Linked DNA regions of Pseudoduganella dura. The protein of the gene in region 1 interacts with the protein of each later gene in a pairwise test. Links are inferred from orthologs where the notes say so. Each region holds a gene or a part of one and is shown on either strand. Other genes may lie near its edges. The genes, in order: odhB and lpdA.

Region 1 (3,219 bases):
GGCCAGGACGCCGGCCGTGGCACGTTCACGCACCGCCACGCCGTGCTGCACGACCAGAACCGCGAACGCTGGGATGCCGGCACCTACGTGCCGCTGCAGAACATCTCCGAGAACCAGGCGCCGTTCACCGTGATCGACTCCGTGCTGTCGGAAGAAGCGGTGCTGGGCTTCGAATACGGTTACTCGACCGCCGAGCCGAACACGCTGACGATCTGGGAAGCCCAGTTCGGCGACTTCGTCAACGGTGCCCAGGTCGTGATCGACCAGTTCATCAGCTCCGGCGAAGTGAAATGGGGCCGCGCTTCCGGCCTGGTGATGCTGCTGCCGCACGGTTACGAAGGCCAGGGTCCGGAGCACTCCTCCGCCCGTCCTGAACGCTTCCTGCAGCTGTGCGCCGAGAACAACATGCAGGTGGCGCAGCCGACGACGGCCGCGCAGATCTTCCACCTGCTGCGCCGCCAGATGGTGCGCCAGTTCCGCAAGCCGCTGGTCGTGATGACCCCGAAATCGCTGCTGCGCAACAAGGATGCCGGTTCGCCGCTGTCCGACCTGGCGAAAGGTGCGTTCCAGACCGTGATCGGCGAAGTGGACGACAAGATCGATGCGAAGAAGGTCAAGCGCGTGATCGCCTGCTCCGGCAAGGTGTATTACGACCTCGCCAATGCCCGCAAGACCCGCGGCCAGACCGATACGGCGATCATCCGTGTCGAACAGCTGTACCCGTTCCCGCACAAGGCCTTCGCCGCCGAACTGAAGAAGTTCCCGGCACTGACCGAAGTAGTGTGGGCGCAGGACGAGCCGCAGAACCAGGGTCCATGGTTCCAGATCCAGCACAACATCTTCGAGTCGATGGATGCGGGCCAGCGCCTGGCGTATGCCGGCCGTCCCGCTTCCGCGTCGCCGGCTGTCGGCTACTACGACAAGCATTACGCCCAGCAGAAAGAACTGCTGGAGACGGCGTTCTCGAAGCTCAAGGGCTTCATCCTGACCAAGTAAAACACGGCAAGTCGCGCGGTTCCGGCGGGTCTTCGCGACCCTGCCGCGCGACGGCTACGCATAATCGAATTCACGGAGTAATACATGGCACAAATCGAAGTCAAAGTTCCACAACTGTCGGAATCCGTCGCCGAAGCGACCCTGCTGGCCTGGCACAAGCGGCTGGGCGACACCGTCGCGCGCGATGAAAACCTGATCGATATCGAAACCGACAAAGTGGTCCTTGAACTGCCGGCACCTGCCGCCGGCGTGATCGTGCAGATCATCCAGAACGACGGCGCCACTGTCGTCGCCGACCAGGTGATCGCCATCATCGACACCGAAGCTACCGCCAAGGTTTCACCAGTTCCAGTTACGGCAGCACCGGTTTCCGCCGAAGCCGCGCCGACCCCGGCACCGGCAGCCGCCGCCGCCACGGGTGGCGCCAAGGGCGACGTGGCCATGCCGGCCGCCGCCAAGATCCTGTCCGAAAAAGGCCTGTCGGCGACCGACGTGTCCGGCTCCGGCAAGGATGGCCGCGTGACCAAGGGCGATGCCCTGGCCGCTTCCGCACCCGCCAAGCCAGCCGCTCCGGCTGCCGCGCCTGCCGCCGCCAAGCCGGCCCTGCAGAAGATCGCCGCACCGGTCAGTCTGAACCTGGGCGACCGTCCGGAAGAGCGCGTGCCGATGAGCCGCCTGCGCGCCCGTATCGCCGAGCGCCTGGTCGAATCGCAATCCACCAACGCCATCCTGACCACCTTCAACGAGGTGAACATGAAGCCGGTGATGGACCTGCGCAACAAGTACAAGGACAAGTTCGAGAAGGAACACGGCGTGAAGCTGGGCTTCATGTCGTTCTTCGTCAAGGCCGCCGTTGCCGCGCTGAAGAAGTACCCGATCATCAACGCCTCGGTCGACGGTAACGACATCGTCTACCACGGCTATTTCGACATCGGTATCGCCGTCGGTTCGCCGCGCGGCCTGGTGGTGCCGATCCTGCGCAACGCCGACCAGATGTCGATCGCCGAGATCGAGAAGAAGATCGGCGAATTCGGCGCCAAGGCCAAGGACGGCAAGCTGACGCTGGACGACCTGACCGGCGGCACGTTCTCGATCTCGAACGGCGGTACGTTCGGCTCGATGCTGTCGACCCCGATCATCAACCCGCCGCAGTCGGCGATCCTGGGCGTGCACGCGACCAAGGACCGTGCCGTGGTCGAGGACGGCCAGATCGTCATCCGCCCGATGAACTACCTGGCCATGTCGTACGACCACCGCATCATCGACGGCCGTGAAGCCGTGCTGGGCCTGGTGGCGATGAAGGAAGCGCTGGAAGATCCATCGCGCCTGCTGCTGGACCTGTAATTCGGAAGCGTAGGTAAATCACCGGCTGCCGGAATGCCTGGCAGCCGACCGGAGCCCGCGGCCATGGCCTGGTGTCTGACACCTTCAGGTGTCAGACACCGGTTTTGGCCGGATGATCTCTGGCAGTTACCGGCTATCGGGACTGCCTCCCGACCTGGGAGTCAACCATGAGCATCTCCGACGAAATCAAGCGCCTGCACGAGCTGCACCAGGCCGGCGCGCTGACCGACGCTGAATTCGCCCGCGCCAAGGAGCGCCTGCTCGATGCCGCACCGGGCCACGCGGCCGGTGCCGGCAACGGCGACCTGGCCAGCGAGTTCTCGCGGCTGCGCCGCTCCCTTGCCGACCGCTGGCTGGGCGGCGTGTGCGGCGGTCTTGCAAAGGTTTCCGGTGTCGCTTCGTGGATCTGGCGCCTCGTCTTCGTGCTGTTCACGGTGTCGTTCGGGTTCGGGCTGGTGATTTACATTCTGTTGTGGATATTCGTCCCGGTAGAGGAGTCTCTGCCGGGAGGCGACATAATTGGGAAATGACATGAGCAACAAACAATTCGACGTAGTGGTGATCGGCGCCGGCCCCGGCGGCTATATCGCGGCAATCCGCGCGGCGCAGCTGGGCTTTTCCGTGGCATGTATCGATGAGTGGGCCAACGAGAAGGGCGGCCCGGCCCCCGGCGGCACCTGCACCAACGTCGGCTGCATCCCGTCGAAGGCGCTGCTGCAATCGTCCGAGCACTTCGAGCATGCAGGTCACGCGTTCAAGGATCACGGCATCGACGTTGCCGGCCTGTCGCTGAACCTGCCGCAGATGCTCAAGCGCAAGAACACCGTCGTCAAGCAGAACAACGACGGCATCCTGTTCCTGTTCAAGAAAAACAAGGTC
Region 2 (3,203 bases), 460 kb from region 1 along the record:
TCTCGAAGTTCGGCGAAACGGAACTGCAGCCGCTGCCGCGCATCAAGAAGATCTCCGGCCCGAACCTGCACCGCAACTGGGTGATGATCCCGCACGTGACGCAGTTCGAGGATGCGGACATCACCGACCTGGAAGCGTTCCGTGTCGATACCAACAACGCCAACGCGAAGAACAAGGATGCCGCCAAGCTGACGATGCTGGCCTTCGTCATCAAGGCATCCGCCGCGGCGCTGAAGAAGTACCCGGCGTTCAACTCTTCGCTGGATGCGAAGGGCGAGAACCTGATCCTGAAGAAGTACTACAACATCGGCTTCGCGGCCGATACGCCGCAAGGCCTGGTGGTACCGGTGGTGAAGAATGCCGACCAGAAGAGCGTGTCGCAGATCGCCCGCGAAATGACCGAACTGTCGCTGGCGGCGCGCGAAGGCAAGCTGAAACCGGCCGACATGCAGGGCGCCACGTTCACGATCTCGTCGCTGGGCGGCATCGGCGGCTCGCACTTCACGCCGATCGTGAATGCCCCGGAAGTGGCGATCCTCGGCCTGTCGAAGGCTTCGATGAAGCCGGTGTGGGACGGCAAGCAGTTCGTGCCGCGCCTGATGATGACGCTGTCGCTGTCGTACGACCACCGCGTGGTCGACGGCGCGTCCGGTGCCCGCTTCGCAGTCTACCTGGCAGAAGTGCTGGGCGACATGCGCAAAGTGCTGCTGTAAGGAGAGGGCTACATGAGCATCGTTGAGGTAAAAGTACCGAATATCGGCGACTTCAAGGAAGTCGAAGTGATCGAGGTGATCGTCAAGGTGGGCGACACGATCAAGGTCGACCAGTCGATCGCCACCGTGGAATCGGACAAGGCGTCGATGGAGATTCCGGCCACCCATGGCGGCGTGGTCAAGGAACTGAAGTTCAAGGTGGGCGACAAGGTGTCGGAAGGCTCGCCCCTGCTGTTGCTGGAAGAGGCGGCCGGCGCCGCTTCTCCGGCGCCGGCGGCCCCGGCTCCGGCGGCGAATGTCGCCACGCCTGCGGAGAAAGGCGAGGCGCCGGGCCAGGCCGCGCCGGTGTACGGCGCACCGGCGGTGCCGGCTCCCGCGGCACCAGCCGCCGGTCCCGCGCCTGCCGCGGGCTCGTATTCCGGCAATGTCGACATCCAGTGCGACGTGATGGTGCTGGGCGGCGGACCCGGCGGCTACTCGGCCGCGTTCCGCGCTGCCGACCTGGGCCAGAACACGATCATCGTCGAGCGTTACGCAACGCTGGGCGGCGTGTGCCTGAACGTGGGCTGCATCCCGTCGAAGGCGCTGCTGCACCTGGCTTCCGTCATCGACGAGACGGCGCACCTGGGCAAGCACGGTGTGAAGTTCGCCCGGCCGGAAGTGGACATCGATGAAGTCCGCAAGTACAAGGAAGGCGTGATCGGCAAGATGACCGGCGGCCTGTCCGGCATGGCCAAGGCGCGCAAGGTGCAGGTGGTGCAGGGCCTCGGCCAGTTCGTCAGCCCGAACCATATCGAAGTCACCGGCCCGGACGGCACGAAGAAGGTCGTGCAGTTCAAGCAGGCGATCATCGCGGCCGGTTCCGCCGTGGTCAAGCTCCCGTTCGTGCCGGAAGATCCGCGCATCGTCGATTCGACCGGCGCGCTGGAACTGCGCTTCATCCCGAAACGCCTGCTGGTGATCGGCGGCGGCATCATCGGCCTGGAAATGGCCACCGTGTACTCCACGTTCGGTGCGCGCATCGACGTGGTCGAGATGATGGATGGCCTGATGCAGGGCGCCGACCGCGATGCCGTGAAGATCTGGCAGAAATACAACGCCGCGCGCTTCGACAACATCATGACCAAGACGAAGACCGTGGGCGTGGAAGCGCTGCCGGAAGGCATCAAGGTCACGTTCGAAGCCGCCGAAGCCGGTGCCACCGCACCGGAACCGCAGATCTACGACATGGTCCTCGTGGCCGTGGGCCGCAGCCCGAACGGCAAGAAGATCGCCGCCGACAAGGCCGGCGTGCAGGTGACCGACCGCGGCTTCATCAACGTCGACAGCCAGATGCGCACCAACGTGCCGCACATCTTCGCCATCGGCGACCTTGTGGGCCAGCCGATGCTGGCCCACAAGGCGGTGCACGAAGGCCACGTGGCGGCCGAAGCGGCCGCCGGCCAGAAGTCGCACTTCGACGCCACCGTGATCCCGTCCGTCGCCTACACCGATCCGGAAGTGGCGTGGGTCGGCCTGACGGAAGACGAAGCGAAGGCCAAGGGCATCAAGGTCGAGAAGGGCCACTTCCCGTGGGCCGCCTCCGGCCGTGCCGTGGCCAACGGCCGCGACGAAGGCTTCACGAAAGTGCTGTTCGACGCTGAAACGCACCGCATCGTGGGCGGCACCATCGTCGGCACGCACGCCGGTGACATGATTGGCGAGATCGCGCTGGCCATCGAGATGGGCGCCGACGGCACCGACATCGGCAAGACGATCCACCCGCACCCGACCCTGGGCGAGTCGATCGGCATGGCCGCCGAAGTGTACGAAGGCGTCTGCACCGACCTGCCGCCGGTGCGCAAGCGCTGATCCCTTCGAGCCTGCGCAGTCTCCGAACGCCACCTCCGGGTGGCGTTTTTTATCAGCTTTGTTGCCTAAAATCGGGGTCAGACCCTGAGCCTACCCCTCGAATTCCCAAGTGCGGACCATCGAAACGAGTTCGATAAATGCATATTTGATGGCCGATGGGGAGAGTCTGGGTCGACGATAGTCGTCGACCCAGTGCATTGCCAACGAGAAGATTGAAAGGCAGCTGCCTGCCTTGGGATGGCTGCCGTAGTGGACTTCATAGCCAGCCGCTCGTGCCGCTAAGCCGATCAGCCATAAGGCATAAGTGAGCAATGCACCGATTAGTAAAAGTGCCGCCAGACGAAGCAGGCTTGTAGTCTGGCTATGTCGCAGTGCCATTCCCCATTTGGCATTCTTCAGGTCGCGGAAAGTCTGCTCGATTTGCATGCGCCCAGAGTAAATTTTGATGATGTCGTCTGCACGAAGCTGTGCCAGTGCTGGCGAAACGGCGAGTAGCCAAGGCTCACATTGGGCAGCGCTGTTTTTCTTGCTGTGGTGCGCGCGCGCAGGTTGACCGGATTTCGTCAAGCAATGCCGTCCTTTCGATTTGGACTTGTACAGCACTAATCGGCAGTCGACAGGGTTGGAGCGGACATGAAA

The links.
Region 2: the proteins of odhB (region 1) and lpdA interact in binary tests that used the Escherichia coli proteins (3 or more experiments, as listed by UniProt). The link is inferred for Pseudoduganella dura from one-to-one orthologs.

Annotation. Positions count from the first base shown.
Region 1 is NZ_WNWM01000002.1:4,880,145-4,883,363, forward strand. What follows is about bases 309-3,210. They hold odhB (2-oxoglutarate dehydrogenase complex dihydrolipoyllysine-residue succinyltransferase), read left to right. Parts: upstream 309-1,080; coding sequence 1,081-2,340; downstream 2,341-3,210. Other genes in these bases: GJV26_RS21360 (2-oxoglutarate dehydrogenase E1 component), read left to right, coding at 309-996; GJV26_RS21370 (PspC domain-containing protein), read left to right, coding at 2,508-2,870; lpdA (dihydrolipoyl dehydrogenase), read left to right, coding at 2,872-3,210. Outside these bases: more of GJV26_RS21360, read left to right, coding at 1-308; more of lpdA, read left to right, coding at 3,211-3,219. UniProt on the Escherichia coli protein: E2 component of the 2-oxoglutarate dehydrogenase (OGDH) complex which catalyzes the second step in the conversion of 2-oxoglutarate to succinyl-CoA and CO(2).
Region 2 is NZ_WNWM01000002.1:4,419,750-4,422,952, forward strand. Bases 259-3,144 are described here. They hold lpdA (dihydrolipoyl dehydrogenase), read left to right. Parts: upstream 259-725; coding sequence 726-2,564; downstream 2,565-3,144. Other genes in these bases: aceF (dihydrolipoyllysine-residue acetyltransferase), read left to right, coding at 259-713; GJV26_RS19295 (IS4 family transposase), read right to left, coding at 2,655-3,144. Also shown: more of aceF, read left to right, coding at 1-258; more of GJV26_RS19295, read right to left, coding at 3,145-3,203. UniProt on the Escherichia coli protein: Lipoamide dehydrogenase is a component of the glycine cleavage system as well as of the alpha-ketoacid dehydrogenase complexes.